uncultured Dysgonomonas sp.: one gene and its partners. The protein of the gene in region 3 interacts with the protein of the main gene of each other region in a pairwise test. Links are inferred from orthologs where the notes say so. Each region holds a gene or a part of one and is shown on either strand. Other genes may lie near its edges.

Region 1 (8,289 bases), 130 kb from region 3 along the record:
CAGCTTCAGGGTACCACTGATCCCAGCAAACCAGTACACCCAGTTTTCCCAAAGATGTTTCAATGGGTTTGAATCCCAGGTCTCCCGGAGTGAAATAGAATTTTTCATAATAGGCAGGGTCATCGGGTATGTGCATCTTGCGGTATTTTCCGGCAATAGTCCCGTCTTTTTCCATTACTACAGCCGTATTGTGATACAAACCGGGTGCGCGGCGCTCGAAGAGGGAGAGGACAATAACGACTCCGAGTTCTTTTGCCAGTGCTCCAAACTCGTCAGTCGACGGGCCGGGAATTGTTTCGGCAAGGTCGAAAATATTAGTATCTTCTACCTGACAGAAATACAGTGAATTGTGCAACTCCTGCAAAACGATAAGTTGAGCACCTTGTTTTGCGGCGTCTTTTACTTTATTCTTAAGACCTTCAATATTCTTCCGAATGTCGGGTGTATTGGCCTGTTGTATTAATCCTATTTTCATTTTATATGTGAGTTACAAATTATAAATCATATGGCTTTGTACCATTGGCACATTGGCATATTTGCTAATTGGCAAATCAGTAATCAATCCGGCAACTTAATCGTATCGGGTGACATTTCTATATGTTTTTCGAATTCTTCTATTCGCAGTTGTATATCATCTAAAAATTCCTGTGTACAGCCACTTTTCTTAGCATCTTCGTAATATCTTTTCAGTAGAGGCAGGAACAGTATATCATTCCCCGAAAATACCATTGCTGGAACATCGTTCTTTATGCATCTGAATAATAATGCTTTCTGATCTTTCATCTGAATAGTATTTAGATAAAACCTTCGGGATACTGCATTGTAATACAATGTAAGGAGCCATGCTGTCTTATCAGCGGCAAGCAATCCACACCAATAATCTCCCTTGCCGGGAAAGCCTTCTGTAGTTGCTTACGGGCTTCTTCGTCCCTTTCTTTATCATTATAGAACGGTAGTAATACCGCATTATTCATTATAAGGAAATTGGCATATGTCGCGGGTAGTCTTTGATTATCCTCGTCATATGCAGGTTTTGCCATAGGTAAAGTTACCAGTTTATATGGGTTTCCCAGATAATCGGTAAATGTTTTCAGTTGCTCCTCCATTTTGGTAAGAGCATTGTAATGTTCATCCGATGTATCCTCACATTTTACATAAGCTATTGTGTGTTCATCACAAAAACGGGCAAGTGTATCGATATGGCTGTCGGTATCATCTCCGGCAAAGTAACCATGGTCAAGCCATAATACTCTGTCGAGGCCAAAGGCTTCTTTCAGATATTCTTCTATACTTTCTTTCGAAAGATATGAATTTCGGTTTGGAGATAACAAACATTCTGACGTGGTGAGCAGAGTCCCTTTTCCGTCCGATTCTATTGCTCCACCTTCGAGAACAAAATCTTTTTTGTTTATTAGTTCTACATCGGAGGTGAATATCCTTTTTGAAAATAATCCTCTGGTTATCTGATTATCGAAATTAGAAGCAAATTTCAAACCCCATCCGTTGAAAGTAAAATCATATACATATTTTTTACCATCCTTAATAACCGATATGCCGCTATGGTCACGTGCCCAGGTATCGTTTGTAGGTAATTCAACCAGCGTGAGATTGCTAAATAATTCTTTGTGCCCTCTCAATTCAAACTTTACGCTTTCGGCATTATAGCATACTATGATAAGCTTTTGCCTTTTTAGTATTTCTGTCGCTATGTTTACATAGCAGGCGGTTACTTCTTCGATCATATATTCCCAATCGGTACCAATATGGGGCCATGTGAGTTGTATTGCGCTTTGAGGATACCACTCGGGTGGTAAAAGTATAGGGTGAGCCATTCGTTTTTATTCTAAAATGTTTATCAGATAGCAAAAATACAAAATAATTATCTTAATATACCACCTGTAACCATTCGTCCTGAGTGAATAGTCTGACGTCGGGCAGAGAAAAATAGCTGAGGATTCGAGTAGGTACAGAGGTTTGCAATTTCAATATTCTGAACAGGTATGCCTGCATCATTCAAAATAAGTTTGTTTGCCTGCTGCAGATTCAGATGCATTTTCCCGGTCTCAGTGTTCCGGTAACCGATATCCTCAATTTGAAAACCTGCTTCCTGAAAGATTTCTACCACATCTTCACCCACTTCGAAGCGTTCCTGAGATATGCATGGTGCTATGCCTGCAAGTAGGTCTTTGGGATTACAGCCAAAATGTTCAGTCATCTTTATTGCGGTCTTTTCCGCAATCCGGGCAACAGTACCTTTCCATCCGGCATGAATGGTAGCCAATACTTTTTTGTGCGGGTCGTATATCAATACCGGCACACAGTCGGCGGTCGTAACTCCTATGCATATATTTTTCCGGTCAGTGATAAGGGCATCTATACCATGTAATTTTTTTTCTTTTTCCTCATCACTAAGATTTAAAAATTGTTCGTCTACAATGAATATTCTGTCATCATGGGTTTGGTAGGGAATGTACAGATTTTCTACAGAAATGCCTGCTACATTTGCAATACGTTCTCTGTTTTCTTTCACATGATCAGGATTATCTCCAGAATACAAACTAAGATTGAGAGAACTATATTCGCCTGTGCTAACCCCTCCTTTTATGCTGGACGAAAAATGAAACAGATTAGAGTTGGGAAATATGGAGAAGCGGAAGAGTCCGATATTATTTAGAGAGAAATATTCCATAGTTAGCTTTTTTACTTATAATGAATTTATTAAACTACATAAAGTTATGAAAAAGATTTTGTTATTATTATTTATTCTTGCCTCTTCGTCTGCGACATATGCGCAAACAGGAGATGAATCTTTGTATTATAACAATATAGAGGTCTATAAAGATTTGCAGCTTTCATCTGGGCAAGCAGCACAAATCAAGGAATTGAAAAGAGAGGTAAAGAAACAGTTTCAGGCAATTGGCCGCGACAGAACCATTTCGGGTTATGAAAAAGGGCAACGTAAACGAGCTTTGGCTCTAAAGCATAAATCGGATATAGAGAAAATCCTGACTAAAAACCAGATTAATACATTTGAATATAAATACGGGAAAATGTCAAAAAATGATGGACTGAAAGATATTATCGGAGATACTTATGAGCATAAACTGGAAACGCTTGAAAAGCGATATGAAGCAGAAAAGGATGCCATAGAGGATAATGACAGTTTGAGTAAGTCAGAGAAAAAAGTAAGACTGGAGTCTTTGAAAGATACTTATAAATCACAGAAAGAATCATTGAAAAGAGAAAAAAAGTCTGCAAAAAACGCTTTTTCCTGATAATGAAGTAAAAGTTAAGGCCTGCCGGATATTTCCAGCAGGCCTTTGTTTTATCTTGAGACAGTCGAATCAAAGGGCTGTAACCTTACTCAGTTTCATCCTCTTCGTAGAAGAATCCATCCACTTCCTCTTCATCATCCCAGTCTTCTTCCTCGTAGTCATCTTCCGGTATAGAGTCGTCCTCTTCATCAAATTCCACGGTCTTTATATCCAGATTGCGATGTGTTATATTGAATGACTTCTGATATTCTCCGTCGGCATTCAGTTCGCGCCATAATAAATCTTTCAGTGCCACAAGGTTATAGCTTGTTATGGATGAAATAAAGATATGAGGTATCTCCGGCAGATCGGCTTCCAGAGCTTCCATCAGTTCTTCGTCCAGCATGTCGGATTTAGATATGGCCAGTACCCGCCGTTTATCCAGTAATTCGGGATTGAACTGAGCCAGTTCGTTGAGGAGAACCCTATATTCCTGATGAATGTCGTCCGCATCGGCGGCAATAATGAACAATAATAATGAATTCCGCTCGATATGACGCAGGAAGCGTAATCCCAGACCTTTACCCTCACTTGCTCCCTCTATAATACCCGGAATGTCGGCCATTACGAACGATTTGTAGTCACGGTAACTAACAATTCCTATCTTTGGTTCCAGCGTAGTAAACGGATAATTAGCTATTTTAGGCTTTGCTGCAGTCATTACAGATAGCAAGGTAGACTTTCCTGCATTTGGGAATCCGACCAGCCCGACATCGGCCAATACTTTGAGCTCTAATATCACTCTGCGTTCCTGATATGGTTCTCCCGGTTGAGCATACCGTGGTGCCTGATTAGTTGGCGTTTTGAAGTGGTTGTTTCCACGGCCGCCCTTACCACCTCTCAGCATGATAACCTCCTGGCCGTCTTCGGTTACATCACATAGATATTCTCCCGTTTCGGCATCATAAGCCACTGTTCCGCAAGGGACATCGATTATCTTGGTTTCACCTTTTTTGCCGGAACTTAACCTGCCGGAACCACTTTCACCGTGTCCTGCAAGAATATGGCGTTGAAACTTCAGGTGGAGTAATGTCCATAAGTTCCGGTTGCCCCGTAATATCACATGACCACCATCGCCGCCATCTCCACCATCAGGGCCTCCTTTAGGTATGTACTTTTCACGACGGAAGTGAGTCGATCCTCTACCACCCTTGCCCGAACGGCAATAAATTTTGACGTAATCTATAAAATTTGAATCTGCCATACTGTTTTGGTTGTCTCCTGCTTGTATTGTAAGGGAAACTTTTGATTTGTATTTAGATAACAAAGGAAGTTATAAGATAGTTCCTATAACTTCCTTTTATATTGGGGAATATTATTTCACTTTGTCTACAGCCTCAGCTATAAGACCGAAGATTTCTTCCACAGTACCTACTCCCTTTATAGACGCAAGTTTGCCTGTGTTTTTATAATGTTCCTTTAACGGAGATGTTTGATTTTTGTAAACGTCGAGACGGGATTTGATTGTTTCCAGATTATCGTCTGACCGTCCCGATTGTTGTCCGCGTTTGATGAGGCGGTCTATCAGTTCCGGTTCGTCCACTTCGAGGCTGACAACAACAGATACATCCTGCCCTCTTTCTTTCAGCATCTTTTCCAATGCTTCACCTTGAGCAATAGTGCGGGGAAATCCATCGAAGATAACTCCCGATGCATCTTTTTTACTGTCCAGAACGTTTGCCAGCATGCCGATAACTACATCATCAGGTACAAGTTGTCCTTTCGATATATAGCCTTCAGCCAGCTTGCCCAGTTCTGTTCCGTTCTTCATTTCAGCGCGTAAGACATCGCCTGTAGAGATGTGTGCCAAATTATATTTCTTGATGAGGTTCTCGCTTTGAGTGCCTTTTCCTGAGCCCGGAGCTCCAAAAATTATAATATTCAACATATTAATTAAGTTACATGTTACAGGCTCGGGTTACACAATTGTAATAGTGTGGCCTGCAAGATTTATATTTAAGAGTTCTTTATTTTATATATGTCCGGAAGATTACGTCCGTATCCGTCGTAATCGAGCCCGAAGCCAACGATAAAATCGCTAGGTATCTCCAAGGCTACATAATCCAGTTTTATATCATGTTTCAATGCGTCTGGCTTAAGTAAAAGTGTGGTAACCAATATTCTTTCAGGTTCGTCACAAACCAGTTGGTCAAGCATTAGTGACATGGTATAGCCTGTGTCTACAATGTCTTCCACAATGACAACTGTCCGGCCTTTAATATCTTCTTCCAGCCCGTATATTTCTTTTATTTTTCCGGTTGAAGAAGTCCCTTTATAAGATGACATCTTTACAAAAGATACTTCGCAAGGGATAGATACGCGCTTCATCAATTCAGAGGCGTACATAAACGAACCATTTAGCACGCAAATGAATAAAGGGTCTTTGCCGGCCAAATCTTTATTTAATCTGGCAGCTACATTGTCAATTGCTTTTTCTATAACCTCTTCTGTGAGAAAAAGATCAAATTCTTTATCCTTAATAGTCACCGTTTTCATAGATGATTTTACTCTAAATTGTTATTAAACTGCAAAAGTAGCATAAATCAGTTAATTGTCTATCATAATGATGGTATTTTAAATGTCTAAAAAAAGAAAAAACGGGAAAACTGCCGTTGTCCCGTTTCTATAAGTATCTGAAATAAATGCTTACTGAGGAGTTCCATATACTTCTTCACATGGTTGGATAATAACCCATCCATCACCTTCAAACATCATCTGGAAGCTTTCGCCGCTACCTCTTCCGATAAGTGTTTTAAGGGATATGTCAGTCTTCATCTGAGGGGCAAGGTTGCCCGACCATGCTACTGTTGCATTAGGGTCAGTGAAGACAGGTTGTCCCGGTTTCACGATCAATGTCATTGGGTTGCCATGAGTTGTGATGGCAATATGTCCGGTTCCGCTCAGGCGAGCCTGAAATAATCCCCCACCCATGATGCCTGCAACGCTTTTCATCATCTTTACTTCCGATTTTACTGATTCTTCGTGAGCGAGGATATCATTGCCGTTTACATTGATAGATTCATTTTCGAGATACAAAATGCGTACTCTTTTTTCGAAGTCGGCAGCATATATACGTCCGGTACCTGTGGTTTTCATCATTGTAGTGCCTTCTCCCGATACAGTTTTCTTAAGCAGGTTGCCGATACCTTTGCTCAGCATACCTTCTCTTTCAAATTTTACGTTTCCGGTATATGCAACCATTGCTCCTTTTTTCAACATTACCATTTGGTTGTTGATGTTAAGTTCGAGCATATATGGACTTTCTAATTGGAAAAAGTCATTTTTTGACTCGTCTTGTGCCGTTTCTTCAATGAAAGCCTTAATCGAATACTTGTTCATAGTGTAAAGTTTTAAAAATTAATAAATTAATGGTTTGTTCGTAGTTGTGATTTATTAAAAGTTCTAAAAATAGAGAAATTATCCTAAACATGAAAATAATACTATCCTGTTAGGTCACTTTTTTTGAAATAACTTCATTATATCTTTATATAGATGTTTTTCTTATAAAGGATGTTTCCTACAATCCAGCAGATACCTACAAAAATGAGAGCATATATCAATGCGCCGAAATAGTCTCCCAGATATGGTTGAAGCAGAACGGAATATATATATCCTTTGGCTGAGATATATTCTCCATTGTAAGGGAATACCGCCTGATAAGCCAGTGTACCCATCACTCCGGCCATCACATATATAAAGAGAGGATTAACCCCGAATGATTCGAAAAATACACTCCATTTTCTATGTCCCTTTATATCGATTATCCATATCAATAATGCAAGAAGCAGAGAGGCCAGCCCACATGTTGCTAAAACAAATGTAGGTGTCCATATCTTCTTATTGATAGGACAACCGTAGCTGAGTAGAAATCCTGCAAAAGTGAGTATTGTGCCGACTATAAACAATTGGGATATCCGTTTTTCATTGTCTTTAGTATTCATTATGAGTGCACCGCAACAGAATCCGATGAGGACGTGAGCTATCGCCGGGATGGTGCTTAATAGCCCTTCAGGATCTATAGCCAGTCCCGAATCTTTGTACATGTGATTTACACCCAATATAGCCTGGTCTACTATAGATACAATGCTGTCTTCGCTTTTCTCGAACCCGTTCCCGAAGACAAGTAGCAGAAAATAAGCCAGTAATGTTGTACCTATTATATATGGAATATATTTATGCTTTACAGTAATGGCTATAATGGATGCAGCACCGTAAGTCAACGCCAATCGCTGCATAACCCCTAATGTGCGGAGATGCCCGAAGTCCGTTATAGCCCTGAAAAAGCGTTCCCAGAATCCCAGATTGTCAGGCTCCAGCATGTGGTACGTACGGAATGATAATCCGAGCCATGAAAGACCGAGTCCGATTAAGAATATGACAATCGTTCGTTTAAGAATCTTTAAGAGAGTCGGAGTATTGAACTCGAAATTAAATTTCCGCAAGGAAATATAGGTGGATATTCCCATGATGAACATGAAGAACGGAAATACGAGGTCGGTGGGTGTTAGCCCGTCCCAGGCAACGTGTCTTAGCGGGGCATAGGTATACTCTCCTGATCCGGAATTGTTGACCATTATCATTCCGGCAATTGTGATGCCACGGAGTACATCGAGAGACAATAGTCTTCCTGAAGGTTTTTGTGTCATTTTTTATGTATCTGTTAGAAATAATGTTAACGGTATGCAGAGTACGAAAATAGTCGTTTTAAGTATTTCTGCAAAACAGCACGCCGGTTTTAACATCAAGATGGCGTGCTGTTTTATAAGTTTACTCTTCTACTAGGGCAAAATCCAGTTGTTTACGTTCAAGATTTGCCCGTGCTACTTTTATTTTCAGAGGGTCGCCCAGACTGTAAGTGCGTTTGTTGCGGCGTCCGCGCAAACAATAATTCTTTTCGTCGAATTCATAGAAATCATCGTCCAGATCGCGGATAGGAATCATTCCCTCACATTTATTCTCATTTATTTCGGCATAT
Region 2 (9,622 bases), 2.8 Mb from region 3 along the record:
TCTGGACGATAATGACATCTGGTGCGCACTGAAGGTATGGGCAGCAAACGAAGACAAGGTATTGTCCACGCTTAGCGCGGCTTTGATAAACAGGAACCTGTTTAAAATAGAAATAACCAATGAACCGCTGTCTGAGCACCAGATACAGAAACATATTGCGGCTTATACCGAACAGCTCGGAGTGAATGAATACGAAGCATCTTTCTTCTATTCGTCCGATGTTATTTATACAAATATGTATAATGAAGCCGACGATAGTATAGATATCCTGTACAATGACGGTAGCATCAGGGATATATCGGAGGCATCGGACATGCTCAATATACAACTGCTGTCTAAGAAAGTGCAGAAATATTACTTTTCGTACCTGAAAATTTAAATTATGGATATTTCGAGAGTAGAACAGTATATCGTTGCCAACGGATTACTTGCCGGAGGAGAGAAAATAATCGTAGGTGTGAGCGGAGGAGCTGATTCTGTCGCTTTACTTGATATCCTTCATAGCTTCGGCCTCGAATGTGTCGTAGCCCATTGTAATTTTCACTTACGGGGCGAAGAATCTAACAGGGACGCATTCTTTGTAGAAGAACTTTGTAAAAAGTATAATCTGAAATACGAGCGTATCGATTTCGATACGGAAGCCTATGCCGCTATAAATTCCGTGTCGATAGAAATGGCTGCCCGTGAGCTGCGTTACAACTGGTTTGAACAACTCAGAGTTATTCATATGGCCGACAAAATAGCCGTAGCACATCATCGAGATGATTCTGTAGAAACCATTCTGCTCAATCTTGTCAGGGGAACAGGTATCCGCGGACTTACCGGTATTGCCCCTGTAAACGGATATATTATCCGTCCATTGTTATGCGTGAGCCGCGACGAGATAATAGAGTATCTGAAAGAAAGGCGAATGTCGTTCGTTGATGATAGCACCAACAATGAAGATATGTATGCCCGGAACAAGATAAGGCTGAATGTTATCCCTATGCTGGAAGCGATAAATCCTTCGGCAAAAGAGTCGATAAACAAAACAGCCGAGCATCTGACGCAGGTGGCTAACATATACTATATGTATATGGCTCAGGTGAAAGCCAATATATTGGGAGACAATAAGATAAATATATCCATGCTGGTGCAGTATCTGGAACCGGAAGCTATCCTTTTCGAGCTCCTTTCTCCGTATGGGTTCAATTCAGCTACGGTACGGCAGATATTCGAATCCGTGATAAGCCAGTCGGGTAAAATATTCTATTCGGAAACACATGAGTTACTAAAAGACAGAGGATTCCTTATCTTAAAGAAAAAGGACAGTCTCAAAATAGAACGGTATAATATCCACGAAGATGAAACTACCTTATCGCGCCCCATACATCTGAAAATAGAGCGTACTCCGGTAAACGGGGATTTTTCCATAGAAAAGAATCCCGATATAATATACATCGACGCTGATAAACTAGCTTATCCGTTAACCCTTCGCAAATGGAGGCAGGGTGATTGGTTTATGCCTTTCGGTATGAAGGGAAAGAAGAAAGTAAGCGATTATTTTTCCGACAATAAGTTCAGCCTGTTCGACAAGGAAGCCACATGGCTGCTTTGTTCGGGCGATGATATAGTATGGATAGTAGGGCACCGCGCTGATGAGCGGTTTAGAATAACTGATAAGACAACAGAAATAGTAAAAATAACATATAGTAAATGAATATGAAGAAAATGTTTATCGCAGCAATAGCTTCCCTGATGCTATTCTCCTGCAACAATTCAACGACAGAAAAAACGAGCGATATGGAACAAAAAAATACTGTAGTAGAAGCCATTATGAGCCGTAGAAGTATACGCTCATATAAGCCGGAACAGATAACACCGGAGCAACTGGATACAATAGTGAAATGTGCCATAAATGCACCTAGTGCACTAAACAGGCAATCGTGGGAAGTAAGGGTTATACAAAGTGCCGATTTATTAAGCAGGATCAACAACAGCTTTGTGGAAAAGGCCAAAGGAAAAAGCCTGCAAGGAAGTGCAGCCCGTGCGCAAGAACCGGGATTCAGTGTATTTCACGGAGCACCGACCCTCATCATTGTAGGTAAGGATAAGAGGAATCCTTATAGTGCAGTCGATTGCGGACTATTGGCGCAGAATATTCTCCTCAGTGCCGAATCTATGAATATCGGGACATGTACCATTGGTAATATGGCCAGTATATTGAACGACCCCGATTCGAAAGATTTCCTGAAAGAGATAAATATGCCTGATACACACGAAGTTGTTTTTGGTATTGCCGTTGGCTATAAGAACGAATCGCCAGATGCCAAACCAAGAGATGAGAGTAAGGTGCAGTATATAAGATAATCAAGACGAGGTTATTTAGAAGACCAGATAATTAAGGCTACCAAAGCCCCCAGAATAGAAAAAGAGAACATAAATCCGCCTATATAAACCATCCGTCGGGATAAGACTGGTTTATGTTCTTTTATATATCTGCCCGAAATATACCACAACACAATACTGGCCACAAACATAGCTATACTAACATACAAAAGAATCATATATACTTCCATACCCGCAACTACTTTAAACCATTCATTATATTATAACAGAAGGTAAAACGATTAGTTCAACCAGGACTAATCCGATGTGGGATATCCAACAAAAAAAGCCTATCTAATCAGACAGGCTTTTTATCAATATTAGGGAGCTTTATTTCAGCATATTCTCTATCTTCTCTACCAATACGGCTTTCTGAGCTGCACCTACTTGTTTGTCCACTACTTCACCGTTTTTGATGAATAGGATTGTAGGTATATTGCGGATACCATACTTAGACGTAATGTCGTCATTGTTATCCACATCTACTTTACCAATAGTTACTTTGTCTGCATATTCAGCAGCCAATTCTTCCACAATAGGACCGACCATGCGGCAAGGGCCACACCACTCTGCCCAAAAATCTATTACTAGTGGTTTGTCCGATTTCAATATACCTTCAAACCCTGCGTCTGTAATCTCTAAAGCCATAGTTTCAATCTATCTAATTATTTATAATATTTATATTATCTATTTGTTTTATTTGTTTTGCAAAGGTAATTAATCTATTTAGAATATGAAAGGCTTCAATTTACTTTAAATACAATATTTTCGTTTTCCACCAGATAATCAATAAGTTCCTGCTTAACATTTATTTTAAAACTTCTTGAAAACAAATCTACTTTCATATTTCGTTCACCATCAACTACCTGAAAATATAACAATGAATTACCCGGATTGTTTTTTGTTAAAGTAGACAGCTCTTCCACCATCTGCGTATTCATATCATGCAGTGGTAAAGTAATCGTTAACTTCTCTATCAGTCGGTCTTTTACATCTGGTAATAGCTGTATCGAAAATATTTTAAACTCAAACTGAGTCTGATCAAATTTCCGTGGTTGTACGCGCCCTTTGATATATACATATAGTCCAAGACGCCCATATTTTCCAAAGTTGATATAGTCATCACCAAACAAAGGCAGTTCACCGCTTCCCGTGAAATCCTCGATGCGAATAATCATAAACGGCTTTCCGTTCTTGGTAATCCCTTCCCTCACAGCCGATACCAGCCCGCCCAGAGTCACCTCTTTATTTTTCAAAGCATCCTTATCTTCAATTTCCGACATGCCCACATTACATACATAATTGAGTACTATCTTATATTCATCGAGCGGATGTGCCGAAAGGTATATCCCTATCAACTCACGTTCTTTATTCAGACGCTCCAGATCCGACCATTTCTCTACTTTAGGTATTTCAGGATGTGCTATATCAAATGATGTATCTCCCCCAAACAGTGAGTTGGCTGCTGTATTCTTATCCAGCTGGTATTTATTTCCATAACGGATAAGCATATCTATAAACTGTTCACCTTTACCATTAACTCCGAAAAACTGCTCACGGCTTACTTCCGGAAAATTATCAAAAGCACCGGCTAAGGCCAGGGATTCTACATTCTTACGGTTACAAGAGCTCAGGTTGACACGTTCTACAAAATCGAATATATCTTTAAATGGGCCATTCTTTTCACGTTCTTCTATAATATTCATTACAGCACCCTCTCCTACTCCTTTTACAGCAGCTAGTCCAAAGCGTATATCACCTTCCTTGTTTACCGAGAACTTCAGGTAAGACTCATTTACATCTGGGCCAAGCACATTCATGCTCATGGCTTTACATTCGTCCATGAACTTCGTGATTTCAGTGATATTAGATAAGTTTCGAGAAAGTACGGCAGCCATATATTCCGATGGATAATTGGCTTTCAGCCACGCTGTCTGATAAGCTACCCACGAGTAACAGGTTGCATGGGACTTATTGAACGCATATGATGCAAATTTTTCCCAGTCGGCCCATATTTTATCAAGTGTTTTCTTATCGTGTCCGTTTTTAGTGCCGCCGGCAATGAATTTTTCTTTCAGGGCATTCATCTTATCAATGAGCTTTTTACCCATTGCCTTACGCAACTCGTCGGATTGTCCACGCGTAAAGTCGGCCAACAAACGCGACAAGAGCATGACCTGCTCCTGATACACGGTAATGCCATAAGTATCGTTCAGATAACGCTCCATAATCGGGATATCGTAAGCTATTTCTTCCTGCCCGTGCTTGCGGGCAATAAACGAAGGAATATAATCCATAGGACCCGGACGATAGAGAGCATTCATCGCTATCAAGTCTTCAAACTTACTCGGTTGCAACTGTTTTAGGTATTTTTGCATACCGGCCGACTCGAACTGGAATGTACCTGTTGTTTTACCCTGACTATATAGCTCGTATGTTTTTGGATCCTCGAGCGATATAGTATCTATATTGATAGTCTCACCAGTAGTATGTTTTATGTTATCAATAGCCTCCTTGATGATAGAGAGTGTTTTTAGCCCGAGAAAGTCCATTTTGATAAGCCCAGTCTCTTCAATTACCGTACCTTCATACTGGGTAACAAGCATATTCTCGCCCGTTTCCTTATCTTCGGCCGTACTCACCGGTACAATGTCGGATATATCCTGCTGCCCGATGATGATACCACAGGCATGCACGCCCGTATTACGCACATTGCCTTCGAGCATCTGCGCATATTTGAGCGTATCGCGCATCACGGGATCATGGCTGTTCGCCGCTTCTTTCAGTTCGGGAACATATTCTATGGCATCGCGCAGTGTCACCTTTTTCTTATCAGGGATACGGTCGGGAACGAACTTCGCCAATCGGTTCGACTCCGACAATGGTAATTTTTGCACGCGTGCAACATCCTTTATAGCCGACTTAGTAGCCATAGTACCATAGGTAATGATATGTGCCACACGCTCCTGCCCGTATTTTTCCGTTACCCATTTCAAGACCTTCCCACGTCCGTCATCATCAAAATCGATGTCGATATCGGGCATGGATATACGGTCGGGATTAAGAAAACGCTCAAACAGCAAATCGTATTTTATCGGGTCTATATCTGTAATCCCCAGACAATAAGCTACCGCCGAACCGGCAGCAGAGCCACGCCCGGGTCCGACAGCCACACCCATCTCGCGCGCAGCTGCAATAAAGTCCTGTACAATAAGAAAGTAACCGGGAAATCCCATCGTTTTCATTACATCCAGCTCAAAATCGAGTCGTTCTACCGTTTCGGCATCCCTATCTTTCCCATAACGCTTGTCGGCTCCTATCATCGTCAGATGTTTCAGATAGTCCGATTCCAGCTTGATGCGGATTACTTTATCGTATCCGCCGAGACGCTTATATGCCTTCTCTCCGAATTCGATTATGAGATCTTCCTCGCTGTACATTATTTTATATCCTTCTTCCGTTCCAAAGGATGCATCGATGGTAAAGAATGGCATCAAAGCATCGGAATCAATGGAATAGAACTGTACCTTATCGGCAATCTCCAATGTATTTTCCAGTACTTCGGGATGGTCCGAGAATAACTGGTTCATTTCCGCCGTTGTCTTCAACCATTCCTGCTTGGTATAACGCATCCGCTTAGGATCGTCGAAGTCCTTACCTGTACTCAGACAAATAAGGCGGTCGTGAGCATCGGCATCCTCTTCTTCCACAAAGTGGACATCATTGGTAGCAATCACTTTTACACCAAATTTCTCACCTAGTTTCAGCAATTCGGCATTAACCTTTTGCTGCAAAGGATAGGCTTCGATATTTGCATCAGGACGATTAGCCTTATGGCGCTGAAGTTCTAGATAGAAATCTGCACCAAAAAGATTCTTAAACCATTGTAGTGCCTTTTCTGTTTCCTCCACATCTCCGGCTTGTATCTTTTTGGGTATCTCACCACCTAAACAAGCTGTAGAGACAATCAGTCCTTCATGATATTTTTCGAGTAGTTCCTTATCTATACGCGGACGCATGTAATAGCCTTCTGTCCAGCTATGAGATACCATTTTGATAAGATTTTTATATCCTTTCAAATTTTTGGCCAGTACCACAAGATGCCAGCCGCTCATATCTGGTTTACCTTCTTTCAGCGTCCTGTGACGGCGGGCTACATAACATTCGCAACCAATAATTGGTTTAAACTTTTTAGCTTCCTCCTGCTGTATCTTTATTTTCAATTCACCGATCTGATCACCGTTTCCCCCTTCCGGATCTTTTTCCAGGTCCTTTATCTGAGCTTTCAGTTCCTTAATGGCACTGTCGTATTTACCGTTCTTCTTTTTTACATAATTAAAAAACTCCTTTACCCCAAACATGGCTCCATGGTCGGTAAGGGCTATTGCCTTCATTCCGTCGGCAATGGCTTTATTCACAAGATTCGGTATGCTGGCCTGCCCATCCAACATCGAATATTGGGAATGGACATGTAAGTGTACAAAATTATTCATATCTCTTCTGCTTTTTCACAATCTGTAAAGTTACAATAAATAGGAACTCTTCTCAAGGAAAACGATTGGCAGTTTTCAACAAGTAAGGATTTTTAAAGATTGGAATAATTAATCTCTATTAATTGAGCGAATCAGTAGTTAAAACTGCAAGCATATTTTTAGTTGAAACATAAATTATCAATAAAATAAAAGTGCTAAATATTTACTCAATATACTGGAAATAATTAACTTAAAAGAACAATCCCGATTGCCTGATAGTTATGATTCCAAGAAGAAAGAGCTTAAACTGATAAAATATTACTGTTTCATTGTTTTTATTGTGCGTTTATCATTTTGATCTTCCTTTTGTTTTAAAATAAATAAAGAGAATGTTAATGTCGATATTCTGTAGAACAAAAGATATTCGTGAGTTGTATTAAACTAGTGTTTTTTAACTAATACTTACAATTAAATCTTAATTAAAATGAAAAAGTTTCTTTTTTCGGCTGTTGTACTTCTTGCAATGGCGTTTACAGCACAGAATGCTCACGCACAGGCTGGTCTTCAATTAACATCCAGTGTGCAATCCTTCAATTTGGGAACTGTCCATGTAGGAGATGTAATACCTATTCAATTAGACCTTAAGTTTTTGAATCTGGGAATTCTTACACCTAATATTGCAAGTATGCAAGTCAAGTCGACTGGGGCGAAAATTCGTATTAGGCAAGGAGATGTCGTTGCTCTCCCGACAGGAGTTACCGATTGGATATTTAATGATGGAGAGCTTGATATTATAATTATTGCGCCTGGTGCTTTAAATGAATCTCTAGAGGTTAGTGTAGAGGTACCTCTACCGCTGTTACCTCCTGCAGTTCTGACGCTGGATATTCCGGTTACAGGCACTGTTCTTCCATAAATCAGAGTATTTCTAAAGAAACGAAGATTTATTTAATGTAAGAAGAAACTATGTTCGTTTTACAATAATTGTAGAATAAGGACAAATGAGAAGGGGTGAATCAAATGATTTTTGATACACCCTTTTTTCAAATATCAAAGGAGTACTCAAATTTATCGTATCCATAACTATTAATATCTAATGCGAATCAGTATTTAAAAAATTAGATAAATAAAAGCGATGGCAATTTTGCCCATCGTATGTACTAAAAGTCCAGATGTTGATCTGACTTTGTGCGCTCTTTGAATTTTAGTATGTTCATTCAACCAATTGAATGGGAATCATGGTTAAAGAAATGTGAGGTAATATTCCTTTAATTTGATGATTTTCAGGAGATTAGAAAACATTTGACATACTTATTTTATTGATAACTAATATTTTAACTAAATAAATCAGCGAGCAGCTTCAACTATTGATTCGCATAAATTACAAATTTATAATATCTCGAAACGGGCTTTAATCTTATATGCTAACTTGATTTTTTGCATTTGGGAAGCATCGGCATCATTATTCGCGTCCTCATTTAACATCAGAGTATTGCTCATATAAAAACGTTCCTGATGTGGTTGTGGTCTCATTACATTTTCTTCATCCATTTCCAAAACATAGATCGGACGTCCGGCTTTATTGCCTACGCTTTCCAATAGGTATCCGGCTTTTTCCTGAGCTGCTTTTATCGCCATTATTTTCACTTGTTTGCGATATTCGGTGATATCTTTATTTTTAAGTTCTGCAATATTTACTTTTATAAAGCCCTCTTTGGGCCCCGGTATGAGGTTTAGTAATCTGTCCAACTGACCGGTAGTGGTAAGTACGATTTCATATTTCTTTTCTACCCGCGCTTCGTCCATATGCTTCTGCGTTTGCCAGTAATATACCCAATAATTATTAGTGGCTGCATCTTTCAATATTATCTGATTATCCTTAACGCCGACTTCCGAAAGGATAGATCTCAATTTACGATCTGCCTCATCGAGAGAGACATTATCACGTACCTTTTTAGCACCGACATAGTTACCGATTATTACCGACAATCTGATCTCGTCGGGCTCAACTTCCATTTCGGCACTTCCTACAACTTCTATAAAAGGGATTTTCGGATCTTCACTTGTTTGGGAATAAACCATAAAGGATGCGCATAACAATGCTGTCAACATCATAATCTTTTTCATATTTTTAATTTTTTAATTTTACTTGAATCAAAAATAAAAAGAAAAGCCTCACCTATTTTCCCTAAATGGGTGAACTACTGTTTTGAATTGGCAAACAACAGTAAACGAATGGGTGTGGATGTTCTGTAAATAGAGTTTGAGCTGATGATACCGTTTTTTACTTTTCAGTGGTAGTCCGGGGTTAAGGCGACACAAATTGAACCTGAAAATAAAAACTATCTCTAATTTTTCATTTTTTTCTATTTTTCTCTAGGGTTTTTCTTGTCTAACCAATCATATAAGTAGAAACCGGTTATTATTCATTATTTAATCAATACTGTTATGAAAACAATATACTTAAAAACCGCACAACTGATCCTTGCCGTTCTCATATCCGTTGCATGTATTCCATTACAGGCACAGAATATGTCGGCAAACTACGTTACTATAAGTGGTGTAGTGAAGGACAAGAACTCGAATAAGAAACTTGAATATGTCAGCATTTCCGTTCCGGGAACCAATATCGGTACTATAACCAATACTGATGGCGTATTCTCTATCAAACTCAGCAATGCGCTGGAAGCTAAAACACTGGAGATATCACACATTGGATACCGCAACATGAAGTTCCCTATCAATAGTGAAGACATAGGACATGAAGTAACTATATACCTCAC
Region 3 (5,653 bases):
CGTCATGGGCTCTGGTTTATTTTAGTGAATTTATTCAATAGAATTAAATATATACATTTAACTAAATAATAGAAGATTAATTATGGCAAAAGAACATTTTAACCGGGCGAAACCGCACGTAAATATCGGTACAATCGGTCACGTTGACCACGGTAAAACTACTTTGACTGCTGCTATCACTAAAGTATTGGCTGACAAAGGTCTTTCTCAAGCTCGTTCGTTCGATTCAATCGACAACGCTCCTGAAGAAAAAGAACGTGGTATTACTATCAACACTTCTCACGTTGAATATGAAACAGCTAACCGTCACTACGCTCACGTTGACTGTCCCGGACACGCCGACTACGTAAAGAACATGGTTACTGGTGCTGCTCAGATGGACGGTGCTATCATCGTAGTTGCTGCTACTGATGGTCCGATGCCTCAAACTCGCGAACACATCCTACTTGCACGTCAGGTAAACGTGCCTAAGTTGGTTGTTTTCATGAACAAATGCGATATCGTTGAAGACGAAGAAATGCTAGAACTAGTTGAACTTGAAATGAGAGAACTTCTTTCATTCTATGAGTTCGACGGCGACAATACTCCAGTTATCCGCGGATCTGCTCTAGGTGCACTTAACGGTGTTGAGCCTTGGGTTAGCCAGGTGATGGAACTAATGAATGCTGTGGATACTTGGATTCCACTTCCTCCACGCGATGTAGACAAACCATTCTTGATGCCGGTTGAAGACGTGTTCTCTATCACAGGTCGTGGTACAGTAGCAACAGGTCGTATCGAAACTGGTAAAATCAAAACTGGTGAAGAAATTCAAATCATCGGTCTTGGAGCAGAAGCTAAAAAATCAGTTGTTACAGGAGTAGAAATGTTCCGTAAGATCCTTGACGACGGACAAGCTGGTGACAACGTAGGTCTATTGCTTCGTGGTATCGACAAAGAAGAAATCAAACGTGGTATGGTAATTTGTCACCCAGGTAAGATTACTCCTCACACTAACTTCAAAGCTGAGGTTTATATCCTTAAGAAAGAAGAAGGTGGACGTCACACTCCATTCCACAACAAATATCGTCCTCAGTTCTACCTGCGTACTCTTGACGTTACTGGCGAAATCACTCTTCCTGAAGGAACAGACATGGTTATGCCTGGTGACAACGTGACTATCAACGTAGAACTTATCTACCCAGTTGCTTGTAACGTAGGTCTACGTTTCGCTATCCGCGAAGGTGGTCGTACAGTAGGTGCTGGTCAGATTACAGAAATTATTGCATAAGCAATTCCAATCTATATACTAAAGTCGGTTTGCGATATAACCGACTTTAATTTACGGGCGTAGTTCAGTGGTAGAGCGTTGGTCTCCAAAACCAAATGTCGGGAGTTCGAATCTCTCCGCCCGTGCTAAAAAACTCAAGAAGAGTGATGAAAAAAATAATTAATTACATTAAAGATTCTTATAACGAGCTTGTATACAAGGTTTCTTGGCCTACTCGTGCAGAACTGACCAACAGTGCGGTAATTGTCATGATTGCTTCCATAATAATGGCACTAATCGTTTGGGGTATCGATTCTGCATTCGAGTCTATTGTCAAGTTTTTCTATAGTCTTTAATCCTTATCAAAAGCTATGACTGAAATCGAAAAGAAATGGTATGTTTTGCGTGCCGTTAGTGGAAAAGAAAATAAAGTCAAAGAGTATCTTGAAGCTGAGATAAAGAAATCAGACTTAGGAAAGTATATCTCTCAAGTTCTTATCCCTACAGAGAAGACTTATATCATGCGTAACGGAAAGAAGGTTCTGAAAGAAAGAGCTTATCTTCCCGGCTACATTTTGATCGAAGCTGCCCTCATAGGGGAAGTTATCCATGAATTACGTAACATAAATTACGTAGCCGGTTTTTTACCGAATACAACCAACCCTCAGCCCTTGAGCCAGTCCGAAGTGAACAGGATACTGGGTACTATGGACGAACTGGATGAGCAGGAAGTAGGCATGGATGTTCAATACATTGTCGGAGAAAATGTAAAAGTGACCAATGGTCCTTTCTCAGGATTTTCGGGAATCATTGAAGAAGTGAACACTGAGAAAAAGAAACTGAAAGTAATGGTAAAGATATTCGGGCGGAAAACTCCACTCGAGTTGAATTACATGCAAGTCGAAAAAGAGCAGTAAGATTGGTTACGCAACTCTGAATGCTTTAATCTTAAGTTTTAACAAAACTAAAAATTAGAAACAAAAATGGCTAAAGAAATTGCTGGACAATTAAAATTACAAATTAAAGGCGGTGCAGCAAATCCATCTCCTCCTGTAGGACCTGCTCTAGGTTCTAAAGGTATCAACATCATGGATTTCTGTAAGCAATTTAATGCCAGAACTCAAGACAAGGCAGGTAAAATATTACCAGTGGTAATTACTTACTATGTTGACAAGTCTTTCGATTTTGTTGTAAAACAACCACCTGTAGCAATCCAGCTATTGGAAGCTTCTAAGGTGAAGAGCGGATCGGCAGAACCAAATCGTAAGAAAGTAGCTGAAATTACCTGGGATCAGGTAAAAGCTATTGCTGAAGATAAGATGGTCGACCTTAACTGTTTTACAATCGAATCAGCCATGAGAATGGTTGCTGGTACAGCAAGAAGTATGGGTATTACTGTAAAAGGGGCTTTCCCTGATGTTCAATAATTAAACTTCAATTGAGAAATGGGTAAACTTACTAAAAATCAAAAGTTAGCTTTCAGCAAGATTGAAGCAGGGAAACTATATACATTAACCGAAGCATCAGCTCTTGTAAAAGAGGTTACTACAACTAAATTCGACGCTTCTGTCGATTTGGATGTACGCCTAGGTGTAGACCCACGTAAAGCTAACCAGATGGTGAGAGGCGTTGTGTCTCTTCCTCATGGAACAGGAAAACAAGTTAGAGTTTTGGTATTATGTTCTCCGGACGCTGAGGCTGCTGCTAAAGAAGCAGGTGCCGACTATGTTGGATTGGACGAGTATATCGAAAAAATAAAAGGTGGTTGGACTGATATCGATGTTATCATCACTCAGCCTGCTATCATGGGTAAAGTTGGTGCTCTGGGACGTGTTTTAGGACCTCGTGGTCTGATGCCTAACCCTAAGAGCGGAACTGTAACTGTAGATGTTGCAAAAGCTGTGACAGAGGTTAAATCAGGTAAGATTGACTTTAAAGTAGACAAAGCTGGTATCATTCACGCTTCTATCGGTAAAGTATCTTTCACTCCTGAGCAAATCAAAGATAACGCGAAAGAATTTATTGCTACGCTTATCAAATTGAAACCAACTGCAGCAAAAGGAACTTATGTGAAGAGTGTTTGTCTTTCAAGTACTATGAGCCCGGGTGTAAAAATAGACCCTAAATCAGTAGAAAATTAATAAAAAATTGACTGAAAATTATGAGAAAGGAAGATAAAAGCACTATCATAGAAACTATAGCAGCAACAATCAAAGGATACGATCATTTCTATCTTACCGACATTGCTTCTCTAAATTCTGCTAAAACAAGCGAGTTGAGAAGAGAATGTGCTAAGCAGGAGATCAAACTGATGGTTGTAAAGAATACGCTGTTGCAAAAAGCTCTGGAAAGCCTTGAAGGTGATTACGCTGAGTTGGATGCTGCATTGAAAGGAAATACTGCTATCATGTTTTCTAATTCGGCTAATGCTCCGGCTAAGCTGATTGCTAAATATAAAAAAGAAGGAATACCTTCGCTTAAGGCAGCTTATGTTCAAGAAAGCTTCTATATCGGTTCAGAAAATCTGAGCGCACTGGAAAATATCAAGAGCAAAAACGAACTTATCGGCGATGTTATTGCAGCCCTTCAATCCCCTGCCAAGAATGTTATTTCGGCCCTTCAATCGGGTGGAAATACTATCCATGGCGTCTTAGAAACATTATCTAAGAGATAAATTTTAAACAAAAGAATAATAAACAATTTTAATTTATACAAAAATGGCAGATATCAAAGCTATTGCAGAACAACTAGTAAATTTGACAGTAAAAGAAGTAAGCGAATTAGCTGAAATTCTAAAAACTGAATATGGTATTGAACCAGCCGCTGCTGCTGTTGCAGTTGCTGCAGGACCAGCTGCTGCTGCTGAAGTAGTAGAAGAAAAAACATCTTTTGATGTAATCTTGAAATCAGCAGGAGCTAACAAACTACAAGTTGTTAAAGCTGTAAAAGAACTTACAGGACTTGGTTTGAAAGAGGCTAAAGATCTAGTAGATGGTGCTCCTGGTGAACTTAAAAAAGGAGTAACTAAAGATGAAGCTGACGCATTGAAAAAACAATTAGAAGAAGCTGGAGCCGAAGTTGAACTTAAGTAAAGATAAGTCCTGAGAAAGGATATTTGGTTAGGAACCTTCCTCGAAGAAGGTTCTTAACCTTTTTGCGTCAAAAGTAATAAGTTCAATAAAATAGGTTATCCATGTCTTCAACAACAAATCAAAGAGTCAATTTCGCTTCAATCAAAAATCCGCTTCCTTACCCGGATTTCCTTGAAGTACAGTTAAAGTCATTCCGCGACTTTCTGCAACTTGATACCCCTCCTGAAAGAAGGAAAAACGAAGGCCTATACAAAGTTTTTGCTGAAAACTTTCCTATAGCCGATACACGAAACAACTTTGTATTAGAGTTTTTGGACTACTTCATCGACCCTCCCCGCTATACCATTGATGAGTGTATCGACAGAGGATTGACATATAGTGTTCCATTGAAAGCTAAGCTAAAACTTTATTGTACAGACCCAGACCACGAAGATTTTGATACAGTTATCCAGGATGTATATCTGGGACTGATTCCATATATGACTGAGAAAGGTACCTTTGTCATCAACGGAGCAGAACGTGTAGTCGTGTCTCAGTTGCACCGTTCACCCGGTGTGTTCTTCGGACAAACGATGCATGCAAATGGTACAAAGCTTTATTCGGCGCGTATCATTCCGTTCAAAGGTTCTTGGATCGAGTTTGCTACCGACATCAACAATGTCATGTATGCATACATCGACCGTAAGAAAAAATTACCGGTAACTACACTGCTTCGTGCTATCGGATTCGAAAGTGATAGAGATATCCTTGAGATTTTCGACCTGGCCGAAGAGGTTAAAGTTACAAAACAAAATATCAAGAAGGTGCTTGGCCGCAAGCTTGCAGCCAGACTATTGAGAACCTGGATGGAAGACTTTGTGGATGAAGATACCGGTGAGGTGACTTCAATCGAGCGTAACGAAGTTATTCTTGAACGCGAAACAGTACTGGACAAAGACCATCTTGATCTGATTATAGATTCGAACATAGCTTCTATCTTATTGCATAAGGATACGCAAAATATTTCTGATTTTGCCATTATCTACAATACCTTGCAAAAAGACCCGAGTAACTCGGAAATAGATGCAGTCCGTCATATATACAGACAGCTTCGTAGCGCTGAACCGGCTGACGATACCAGTGCTCGCGAGGTCATTAATAACTTGTTCTTCTCTGAAAAACGATACGACTTAGGTGAAGTAGGACGTTACAGGCTGAACAAGAAATTAGGTTTGACTACAAGTACAGATATCCGTGTATTAACGAAAGAAGATATTATTGAAATAATCAAGTTCCTTATCGAACTGATCAATTCAAAAGCTATCGTCGATGA
Region 4 (8,315 bases), 2.9 Mb from region 3 along the record:
CTCGCAAATGAAATTCCAATATTTAATATTATCTTGATTATCTGCACTTGCTGTTGGAATAAAACAAATTTTCGGATTGGATTTATGCGTTAAATCAACTACATACTGTACAAATTTTTCATTTACATCACCTCCAAGTACACAAATTGTTTGCTCGGTTTGCTGTTGGGCTTGTCCATTCAATATCCATAATATGCTAATCAGAATAAAAGAAATTCTTTTCATGGTTCACTTACTCCTTTTTAAATTATTTTAGTATTAGTTCTTGTATATCTCCATAGCTGTCATAAGCAGATGTAATCACTTTTTCACCGGGTTCCAAGCCACTTGTTACCTCATAATAATTTGGGTTTTGACGGCCTATCGTTATTTTACGCCTTACGGCCTTGCTACCGTCCGGCACAACAACGAATATCCATTGTCCACCGGTAGTCTGATAGAATGGGCCCCGTGGTATCAATATAGCTTCGGCTGGTTGGCCCAATTGAAGGTTTATGTAGTATGTTTGTCCGGCACGGATATTGTCGGGACGCTCTCCTTCGAATACAAAATCGGTTTTGAACTGTTTATCCCGTACTTCCGGATATACTTTCCTTACACGCAGTGCAAAGTCTTTATTCTGACGCTCAAATGTGGCGTCCAATCCCGGTTTTACTCTATCTATATAATGTTCGTCAATCATAGCTTCTACCTTATAATCGGATAAGACGCTGATTTGGCCTATGCGTTCACCGGAAGCGACTGTTTGTCCTATTTCTACGTCCAGCACTCCTAATTGCCCATCTACAGGGGCTTTCACATTCAGATTATCTACACGTTGGCGTACCAGTATCAGATTTTTACGGATATTGTGTAAGCTTTCTTCCATTTGGTCTACCTGAATACCGCGATATAAGGAATCCTGCTTCTGACGTTCAACGACTAATACACGCCCGTCTACAGCAAATTCATAATCTTCTTTAGCCTGAAGGTATTCTTCTTTCGATGTCAGTTTTTCGGAATATAGTTGTTTGTATTGTTCATACTTTCTCTTCTTGCGTTCCACATCCACGTCCAGTTGTAGTTTTTCCTTTTTCAGACTGAGCCTTTCCTGCTCCATCGACACCTGTGTATTACGAAGAAAGTTTTGTTTCTCGGCCAGTTGAGCTTCACTATCGAGTATGTTCAGGCTTAGCATTGGGTTTGTCAGCCGGATTATAACATCTCCCTGATGCACTTCCGATCCTTCTTCTATCAGCTTCTCGGCTACCATACCGCCTTCTATGGCACTCAGGAAGATAGTATTGATAGGCTGCACCTGTCCCGGTATACGGACATAATCATTGAACATACCTTTAGTAGATTCCTGTATAGTAACCTTGTCTTTTTCGATATTCAACTTTGATGCATGATTACCAAATATGAACCAACCGATAACCGCAAGTAAAAAGACACCTCCGGCAATGAAAGGGATATGCTTTTTCTGTATTCCTTTTTTCTTTTCTATTTTAATATCCATATAATTTATTATTTCAAGATTTCAAGATTTGGTCTATGCCGATTTTAATTCAAATTTCAATATTAACTTAATCATGTTTTACATTAGTCGATAATAAATGGAGTACCTTTGTAATAATGGACCAGACGATGCTTCAGTTCATATTTCAGTCGAGCATTCAACTCATCTACTTTTGCCTGTAACAAACGGTTAGAGCTTGTATGTAATTCTATCGCACTTATCAATCCTTCTGTAAATTTGCGTTGATTTACATTGTGAGCGACAATCATCGCATCAGTCTGTTTTTTTGCCTGATAAAATTCGTCGGCCAGCCCGTTCATGTCAGCAACAGCCTGTTCTACCTCGCTGTATAGTGTGCGCAGGGTTTCGTCGCGTTCGTTACGTGCTATAACTGTTTGAGCTTTGCTTCTTTTTACCTGGGCAGAGCGGGAAAAGCCTGAGAATATGGGAATAGAAAGAGAGAATCCGATGTAATGCCCGCGTTTGTCCCTCATTTGGTCTTTGAATGAAGAGTATTCACTGCCGTCCATATAACGGGAAAAATTCGTAGAAATACCGGCTTCCATCGATAGAGTGGGCGAGAAGCTTCCTTTTGCAGCCCTATAGGCTAACTGTTGGGCTTGAAATGCAGATTCGGCTGCAATTGCTTTCGGATTTACAGACTTTGTATTTTCAAAAATAGAGAGCGCAGTTTCTTCAGTCTTAGTTATCAGTTCGTCTGAAACAGTATTACTAATCTCTATATCGTCTTCGATAGGAAAATTCATTTTTTCCTTCAATATAATAATGCCTATTACCAAAAGATTTTTCTGGCGTGTCAGGTTATAATTATCGGCGGCCTCTTTGGCCACAAGTTCGGCTACATCAGCTACACCTTTCATTCCCAGCTCTTCCATTCGTTTGACTTGCTTTACGTTAGCTGCGCTTTCTTCAAGTTGTTGTTCAGCCAGTTTTACCATATCCATATAATATGCGACATTGATAAATGCCTCCATGGTTTCGTAAGCTATTGCATCTTTAGTCTGTTGCAATTGCTGTTTACCCATCAATTTATTCACCTTCTGCATTTTCATCTTGTTAATATTCGAAAAGCCATCGAATAAAACAAGTGACGAGTAAAGGCTGTAATTGTTACTGAAAGAGTTGATATCGGTGTATGTGTTTGTTTCTGAATCCAGTCCGCGTCCAAAATTGAATGATGCATTGGTATTTGCACTCAAAGATGGTATAAGTTTTCCCACAGCTTCCAGAAAATTTTGGTGGTAGATGCTGTTTTGAGCATCTTGTTTGTTCTTTTTCGGGCTGTTTTCTATGGCATACCGCATACACTCGTCCAGAGTCCATTTCTTTTCCTGCGCATTGGCTGTAAGACTTATAAAGAGTGCAATGGTGAAGATTATATATTTCATAATTTTATTTCATTTTTAATATTTAAGAACGAAAGTCGTGCCAAAGTGAATAATGGTCTGATTTGTAGATGTTTGTTTGTTTTTGAATATTTAAAAGTGTAAAATAATTTTACAGTGTTTGTCAAATTTTATTACAATAGATTAATATTTCTTCATCTATGTTGTATAAATACTATCAATATAGAAAATAGGTACTGTTAGTTGCATCCTGTATATCTTTGTCTTTTATTTGTAATTATTCTAAATTAATATTTATATAAAATGCAATTATATAATACATTAAGTGCAGACGAGAGAGCCATACTTATTGATAATGCAGGACTTCTGCGATTGACTTTGTCTTTCTATACATATGCGCATATACAGGATCCGCAAGCATTCAGAGATGAATTGTTTATTCGTTGGAATGAATTGGATGTCCTAGGGCGTATTTATGTGGCTAAGGAAGGCATCAATGCCCAGTTGTCATTACCTGCTGCTAATATGGAAGCCTTTAAGGATTTTCTGGATACATATCCGTTTATGAAAGGAATACGACTGAATGTAGCTGTGGAACATGACAACAAATCGTTTCTGAAACTCAAGATAAAAGTAAGAGATAAAATTGTGGCCGACGGGCTGAATGATGATACTTTCGATCCCACTGATATAGGCACACACCTGAAGGCAAAAGAATTTAACAACATGATGGATGATCCGGATGCTATTGTAATAGATATGCGGAACCATTATGAAAGCGAAATAGGGCATTTTGCAGGAGCTATGACTCCTGATGTGGATACATTTCGCGACTCACTGCCTATCATACACGAGCAACTGAAAGACTATAAAGACAATAAAAAGCTGTTAATGTATTGTACAGGCGGTATTCGTTGCGAGAAAGCCAGTGCGTACTTCAAGCATCAGGGATTCAAGAATGTTTATCAGCTCGAAGGCGGTATTATCGAATATACCCGTCAGATCAAAGCAGAAGGGCTGGAATCTAAGTTTACTGGAAAGAATTTTGTGTTCGACAACCGTTTGGGAGAACGTATTACTGAGGATATAATTGCTCATTGTCACCAATGTGGAAAACCATGTGATATACATACTAACTGTAAGAATGACGGATGCCACCTGCTGTTTATACAATGCGAAGAATGTGCGGAAAAAATGAAAGGTTGCTGCTCAGATGCTTGTAAGGATATTGTATCTTTGCCCGATGAACAGCAAAAGGTGATACGAAAGGGCATCAGAAATGGTACTATGATCTTTAAGAAAGGACGCTCGAAAAGCCTTTTGTTCAAAGACTAATATAATTATGCCGGAAGAAATTTTTCCGCTTGTTGACGAAACAGGCAATATAATCGGACAGGCACCGCGCAGTGTCTGCCACGATGGTTCGAAGCTTTTACATCCTGTTATTCATTTGCATATATTCAATTCGGATGGAGAATTGTATTTGCAAAAACGTTCTGCGACTAAAGATGTACAGCCCAACAAATGGGACTCGTCGGTCGCCGGACATATCGATTTGGATGAAACGCCGAAGAAGGCAGCTTGTCGTGAAGCCGGGGAAGAATTAGGGCTTTCCGGTATAGAGCCGATATTCATCATAAAATATATTATAGAAACGGATCGGGAACGGGAACTAAGTTATTGTTTCTATGCGATATATAATGGTGTATTCGTGTTAAACAGAGATGAGCTGGCGGACGGACGCTTCTGGAAGATAGAAGAAATCCAGTCCAATTTGGGTAAAGATATTTTTACGACAAACTTTGAACTGGATTTTATTAAGTTTCTGAACAAGGGACTGAACGGAATCAGTTCAGATATTTGATAATCTGCTGTATATCAGAAAAGTTTGGAACAACATTCTCTGTTCTTTCTATCAGTACTTCGTGCGGTATAGTAGTCGACAGGCCGATTACTTTCATTCCCGCATCTTGTCCTGCCCGTATGCCATGCAGTGAGTCCTCAAAGACAATACATTCAGCCGGAGAAGAATTCAGGTCCTGAGCAGCCAGTTTGTAACACATCGGATTAGGTTTTCCTTCGGTGATACGCGCGGCAGTGACTACTACATCGAACGTATCGGATAATTGAAGAATATCGAGTGCCCTTTTCATTTTGAAATCCTGAGAACTGGTAACTATACCTGTTTTGTAGTTGTTTTCTTTCAGGTATTTGATAAAATCCATCACACCGTCTACCAGTGGAAAATCCATATTGAGTTCAAAATCTTCCAGTTCTTTAGCTATCTTGTCTAGTTCTCCCTGAGGTAAGTGGCTGAAATACTTTTTCAGTATATCGGGTGAAGTAGTGCCTTTGACCTGTAATGCAAAGTTTTCTATACCCAGATTGTATCTTTCACCTAAATCTTCGATATGGATATCATATTGAGGTTCGGTGTCAGCAATAACTCCGTCGAAATCGAAAAGAACCGTTGAAATTTTAGTCATGTCTATATAGTTATTTTTTTACGCTGCAAAGGTAAGGCTTTATATTTTGATAAACAACCTGAGGGTGGATAAGCAGTATGAACCATAAAAAAGAGATGGATTCAATTTGAATTCATCTCTCGGTAAATTAGTATTATATATTTTTATTTCAATCTGTATGTTATACCTATCGTGCCATAGATATTGTGCATTTTGAATTCGATTGGGTTTGTTCCCGAATAAAAATAAGGAACTAATCCCCATGTAAGGCTCCCGTAGATTCCCACACGGTTTGTAAGGCGGAATTCGCCTCCGCCCAATAATCCGAAATCGTAGTCACGGGTATCATCGCTAAAGTCGAATGTGGCTCCCTCTCCGTCTATTTCCTGCCTTTGTCCCACAGGAGTATCTATACGCATATAGCCATCATAAACTCTTCCGTTAAACTTAGACGATAGTGTCCTTGCGGCATATATACCCAAACGTACCTGCCACCTGTTGTTAAAGTTGTATGTTCCATAGATGGGTATGGTGAGGTAGGTCATGTCTACATTGGTCATATTCTTTCCTACAAAATAACCGCTAAGACGGCTGCCATCTTCGGTAAGTACAACGCTAGTCTTCATATATTTCACTTCGTCTCTTACTCTCATTCCTTTCCAGTCGAGGGTGGCGCCTGCTCCAATGCCCCATCTGTCATCGAGACTGTATATTACATTAAATCCTAATTGCGGGTTAAACTTCGGATTGTAGCTTTCAATTTTTCTTACCTCGGCAGGCAGAGGAAGCGGCGCTGTACCTCCAATATTAAACCCCAGGAGGAATGACAAATCTAGCGGTTTCTTATCCTGTATCTGGGCGGATATACTTGCCGAAAATGCTGATATAAGAAGTAAAGTAAATAGTATATTGTAAGATTTCAATTTCATATTCATTCTATTTAAAAACTTTCGGTTAATATTTCCAGTTCATCAACAATCAATGTACTGCCTATTGCTCCCTCATAAAGATTACCGTCCTGACTGGAAGATAAAACGATTGTCAGTTTATAGTTGTTGTTGTCGAAATCGAATTCTTTTCCTTTTTCTTTTTCCTTGTATATAAATGGAATAGTGAATTTGTAGAACCCTTTATCTACTTCGACATCGGTAATATGACTTGTCTCTCTTTTCCAATCGGCCCTAGCTATGATTTTGTCAGAAGTTGATACCGTTCTGCCATCCAGATATTCATTCTGTCCGGATGCATTTTTGCTTACTTTAAATATTACGGCATATATGCTGCATTCATCTATTTTTCCTGCAACAGGATTTCCATTTTTATCGGTGAATTCAGCCCCCGGGGTATATTTGTAATATCCTGTGAAAGTTACAGGTTTACCATTTGCCTGTGAATACATCCGCCCCAGTTTCAGAGAAAGTAAAGGGTCTTCTAATTTTGGACTAAATTCGCCTAAGAACAATGAACCGGCAAATATGGGAATATTCATATCTGTTATAGATACATACAGTCCTTTAATGGTTTGTAATTTAGCTCCATATGTTCCGGAATAAGAGTCTGTTGTCTTTTCAGTCGGATAAGGATTTGCATTCAGAACAATAGCAACACCGGAATTTCCTGTGCTCCATGCATTATGATTGGATAATAATATGGGATATTTACGACTGCTTACACCGGCTTCACCCCAATCTTCGAAGTCGTATTTCAAATCTATACTGGAGCTGACATTGATAGTATATCGTTTCGAATAATTACCATCTTCGGAAGTAACTGTATATTCTTTACCTTCACTAAAGTCCATGGCCACTCCCGATGCCGGAGAAATGGTTGCTCCCGGAGAAACTTCGATAACAGGAGCCAGATTTGTTATATCAGCATCACTGGTTACAAATATTTGGACTTGATCGTTTGCGTCGGATATAATACTCGAAATAAAAGTACTTCCTTCTACTTTTACATCTGTGATGTCAGCTTCTCTGTTTAAAGGTTCATCCTGAATACATGAATTCAAAGTCAGTGCTATGATGATATTCAAGGTTAAAAATGATTTAGATCTCATACATTTCGATTAAAAAATAGTATACAAAGGTAAATATTTCTGTTAACATTTTGCCTAAAATCTGAATATTAAGCTATAATTGTCTTTCTTTTATGCAACAAACAAGAGCTTTTCTCTCCATTTATGAGAAAAGCTCTTGTTTGTTTATGATAATATCTTGTCTAAATATTATTCTTTCATAGTCAGTAATTTATCATCGTTAGTGTCTATGGTTACCTGCCTTATTACAGTTCCTTTATTGCCATACGAATGTGCTATACAATGAGACTTTCGGGCCCATATCTTCTGTTCTTGATTCCATTTTGTCTGGATTATATTGGCTATTTTACCATCACTGGTATATTCATATCTGTACTTTTGTGCGGGAATCCATTTTGTCCCATATTCTGAGAGGTAGGTTGTCCTTTCTACCAGTCTTTCACTGGGGTCGTATAGGTATATAACTTTTGATACAGCCTTTGTTCGTTGATACTGAGTAGACTCTTTAGTTGTATATCCACTCTCGTCTTTACTTATCTTTACGTCTCTATCTTTCTTATCTTGAGAAAAAAGACTTACCGATAGAAATAAGAATATTATTGTTGATATTAAAACTTTTGCTTTCATAATTGTATTTTTTATTAAACTGATTTACACTGATTGAATATTTTTATAAGCGCTTTCTATGTATATGACGAGATTGATAGAAAAAGGTTACAAAAATTCTATTATAAAAGACAATAAGATGAAAAAATATTGTTTATGAGTTAATATATCATGTAAATGAAATGTGTTGTTTATCGCAGTAAACAACGATATCTTCAGATTGTAGATAAAAAAGCCGCCCTTCTTATTAAAGAAGAGCGGCGTCATATAATCCACTTTAGCTATTCGGGAATAATTTTAAACTTAAATTATTAAAAGAGTCTTTGTCTTAAGGCTTTTAT

The links.
Region 1: the proteins of rplL (region 3) and obgE interact in binary tests that used the Escherichia coli proteins (3 or more experiments, as listed by UniProt). The link is inferred for uncultured Dysgonomonas sp. from one-to-one orthologs.
Region 2: the proteins of rplL (region 3) and dnaE interact in binary tests that used the Escherichia coli proteins (3 or more experiments, as listed by UniProt). The link is inferred for uncultured Dysgonomonas sp. from one-to-one orthologs.
Region 4: the proteins of rplL (region 3) and QZL88_RS00965 interact in binary tests that used the Escherichia coli proteins (3 or more experiments, as listed by UniProt). The link is inferred for uncultured Dysgonomonas sp. from one-to-one orthologs.

What each region holds. Positions count from the first base shown.
Region 1 is NZ_LT599032.1:3,250,933-3,259,221, forward strand. What follows is about bases 2,440-5,412. They hold obgE (GTPase ObgE), read right to left. Parts: upstream 4,519-5,412; coding sequence 3,361-4,518; downstream 2,440-3,360. Other genes in these bases: pgeF (peptidoglycan editing factor PgeF), read right to left, coding at 2,440-2,689; QZL88_RS13685 (hypothetical protein), read left to right, coding at 2,736-3,275; QZL88_RS13695 (adenylate kinase), read right to left, coding at 4,630-5,202; hpt (hypoxanthine phosphoribosyltransferase), read right to left, coding at 5,271-5,412. Outside these bases: QZL88_RS13665 (carbon-nitrogen hydrolase), read right to left, coding at 1-475; QZL88_RS13670 (hypothetical protein), read right to left, coding at 559-783; QZL88_RS13675 (agmatine deiminase family protein), read right to left, coding at 795-1,832; more of pgeF, read right to left, coding at 1,880-2,439; more of hpt, read right to left, coding at 5,413-5,810; QZL88_RS13705 (AIM24 family protein), read right to left, coding at 5,961-6,653; QZL88_RS13710 (heparan-alpha-glucosaminide N-acetyltransferase domain-containing protein), read right to left, coding at 6,791-7,960; rnr (ribonuclease R), read right to left, coding at 8,082-8,289. UniProt on the Escherichia coli protein: An essential GTPase which binds GTP, GDP and possibly (p)ppGpp with moderate affinity, with high nucleotide exchange rates and a fairly low GTP hydrolysis rate.
Region 2 is NZ_LT599032.1:273,612-283,233, forward strand. What follows is about bases 2,911-7,216. They hold dnaE (DNA polymerase III subunit alpha), read right to left. Parts: upstream 6,861-7,216; coding sequence 3,111-6,860; downstream 2,911-3,110. Other genes in these bases: trxA (thioredoxin), read right to left, coding at 2,911-3,015. In the rest of the region: QZL88_RS01095 (HD domain-containing protein), read left to right, coding at 1-379; tRNA lysidine(34) synthetase TilS, read left to right, coding at 383-1,699; QZL88_RS01105 (nitroreductase), read left to right, coding at 1,702-2,349; QZL88_RS01110 (hypothetical protein), read right to left, coding at 2,361-2,558; more of trxA, read right to left, coding at 2,698-2,910; QZL88_RS01125 (hypothetical protein), read left to right, coding at 7,324-7,755; QZL88_RS01130 (SIMPL domain-containing protein), read right to left, coding at 8,229-8,966; QZL88_RS01135 (carboxypeptidase-like regulatory domain-containing protein), read left to right, coding at 9,288-9,622. UniProt on the Escherichia coli protein: DNA polymerase III is a complex, multichain enzyme responsible for most of the replicative synthesis in bacteria. This DNA polymerase also exhibits 3' to 5' exonuclease activity. The alpha chain is the DNA polymerase catalytic subunit.
Region 3 is NZ_LT599032.1:3,115,907-3,121,559, forward strand. Bases 2,860-5,653 are described here. They hold rplL (50S ribosomal protein L7/L12), read left to right. Parts: upstream 2,860-3,966; coding sequence 3,967-4,341; downstream 4,342-5,653. Other genes in these bases: rplA (50S ribosomal protein L1), read left to right, coding at 2,860-3,390; rplJ (50S ribosomal protein L10), read left to right, coding at 3,411-3,923; rpoB (DNA-directed RNA polymerase subunit beta), read left to right, coding at 4,443-5,653. Also shown: tuf (elongation factor Tu), read left to right, coding at 83-1,270; preprotein translocase subunit SecE, read left to right, coding at 1,417-1,605; transcription termination/antitermination protein NusG, read left to right, coding at 1,621-2,166; rplK (50S ribosomal protein L11), read left to right, coding at 2,233-2,676; more of rplA, read left to right, coding at 2,695-2,859. UniProt on the Escherichia coli protein: The binding site for several of the GTPase factors involved in protein synthesis (IF-2, EF-Tu, EF-G and RF3). Is thus essential for accurate translation.
Region 4 is NZ_LT599032.1:222,308-230,622, reverse strand. Bases 2,186-5,184 are described here. They hold QZL88_RS00965 (rhodanese-related sulfurtransferase), read left to right. Parts: upstream 2,186-3,168; coding sequence 3,169-4,200; downstream 4,201-5,184. Other genes in these bases: QZL88_RS00955 (HAD family phosphatase), read right to left, coding at 4,713-5,184; QZL88_RS00960 (NUDIX domain-containing protein), read left to right, coding at 4,208-4,729; QZL88_RS00970 (TolC family protein), read right to left, coding at 2,186-2,907. In the rest of the region: QZL88_RS00980 (peptidase E), read right to left, coding at 1-225; QZL88_RS00975 (HlyD family efflux transporter periplasmic adaptor subunit), read right to left, coding at 248-1,498; more of QZL88_RS00970, read right to left, coding at 1,582-2,185; more of QZL88_RS00955, read right to left, coding at 5,185-5,351; QZL88_RS00950 (porin family protein), read right to left, coding at 5,495-6,259; QZL88_RS00945 (PCMD domain-containing protein), read right to left, coding at 6,271-7,389; QZL88_RS00940 (hypothetical protein), read right to left, coding at 7,558-7,995. UniProt on the Escherichia coli protein: Catalyzes oxygen-dependent 5-hydroxyuridine (ho5U) modification at position 34 in tRNAs, the first step in 5-carboxymethoxyuridine (cmo5U) biosynthesis.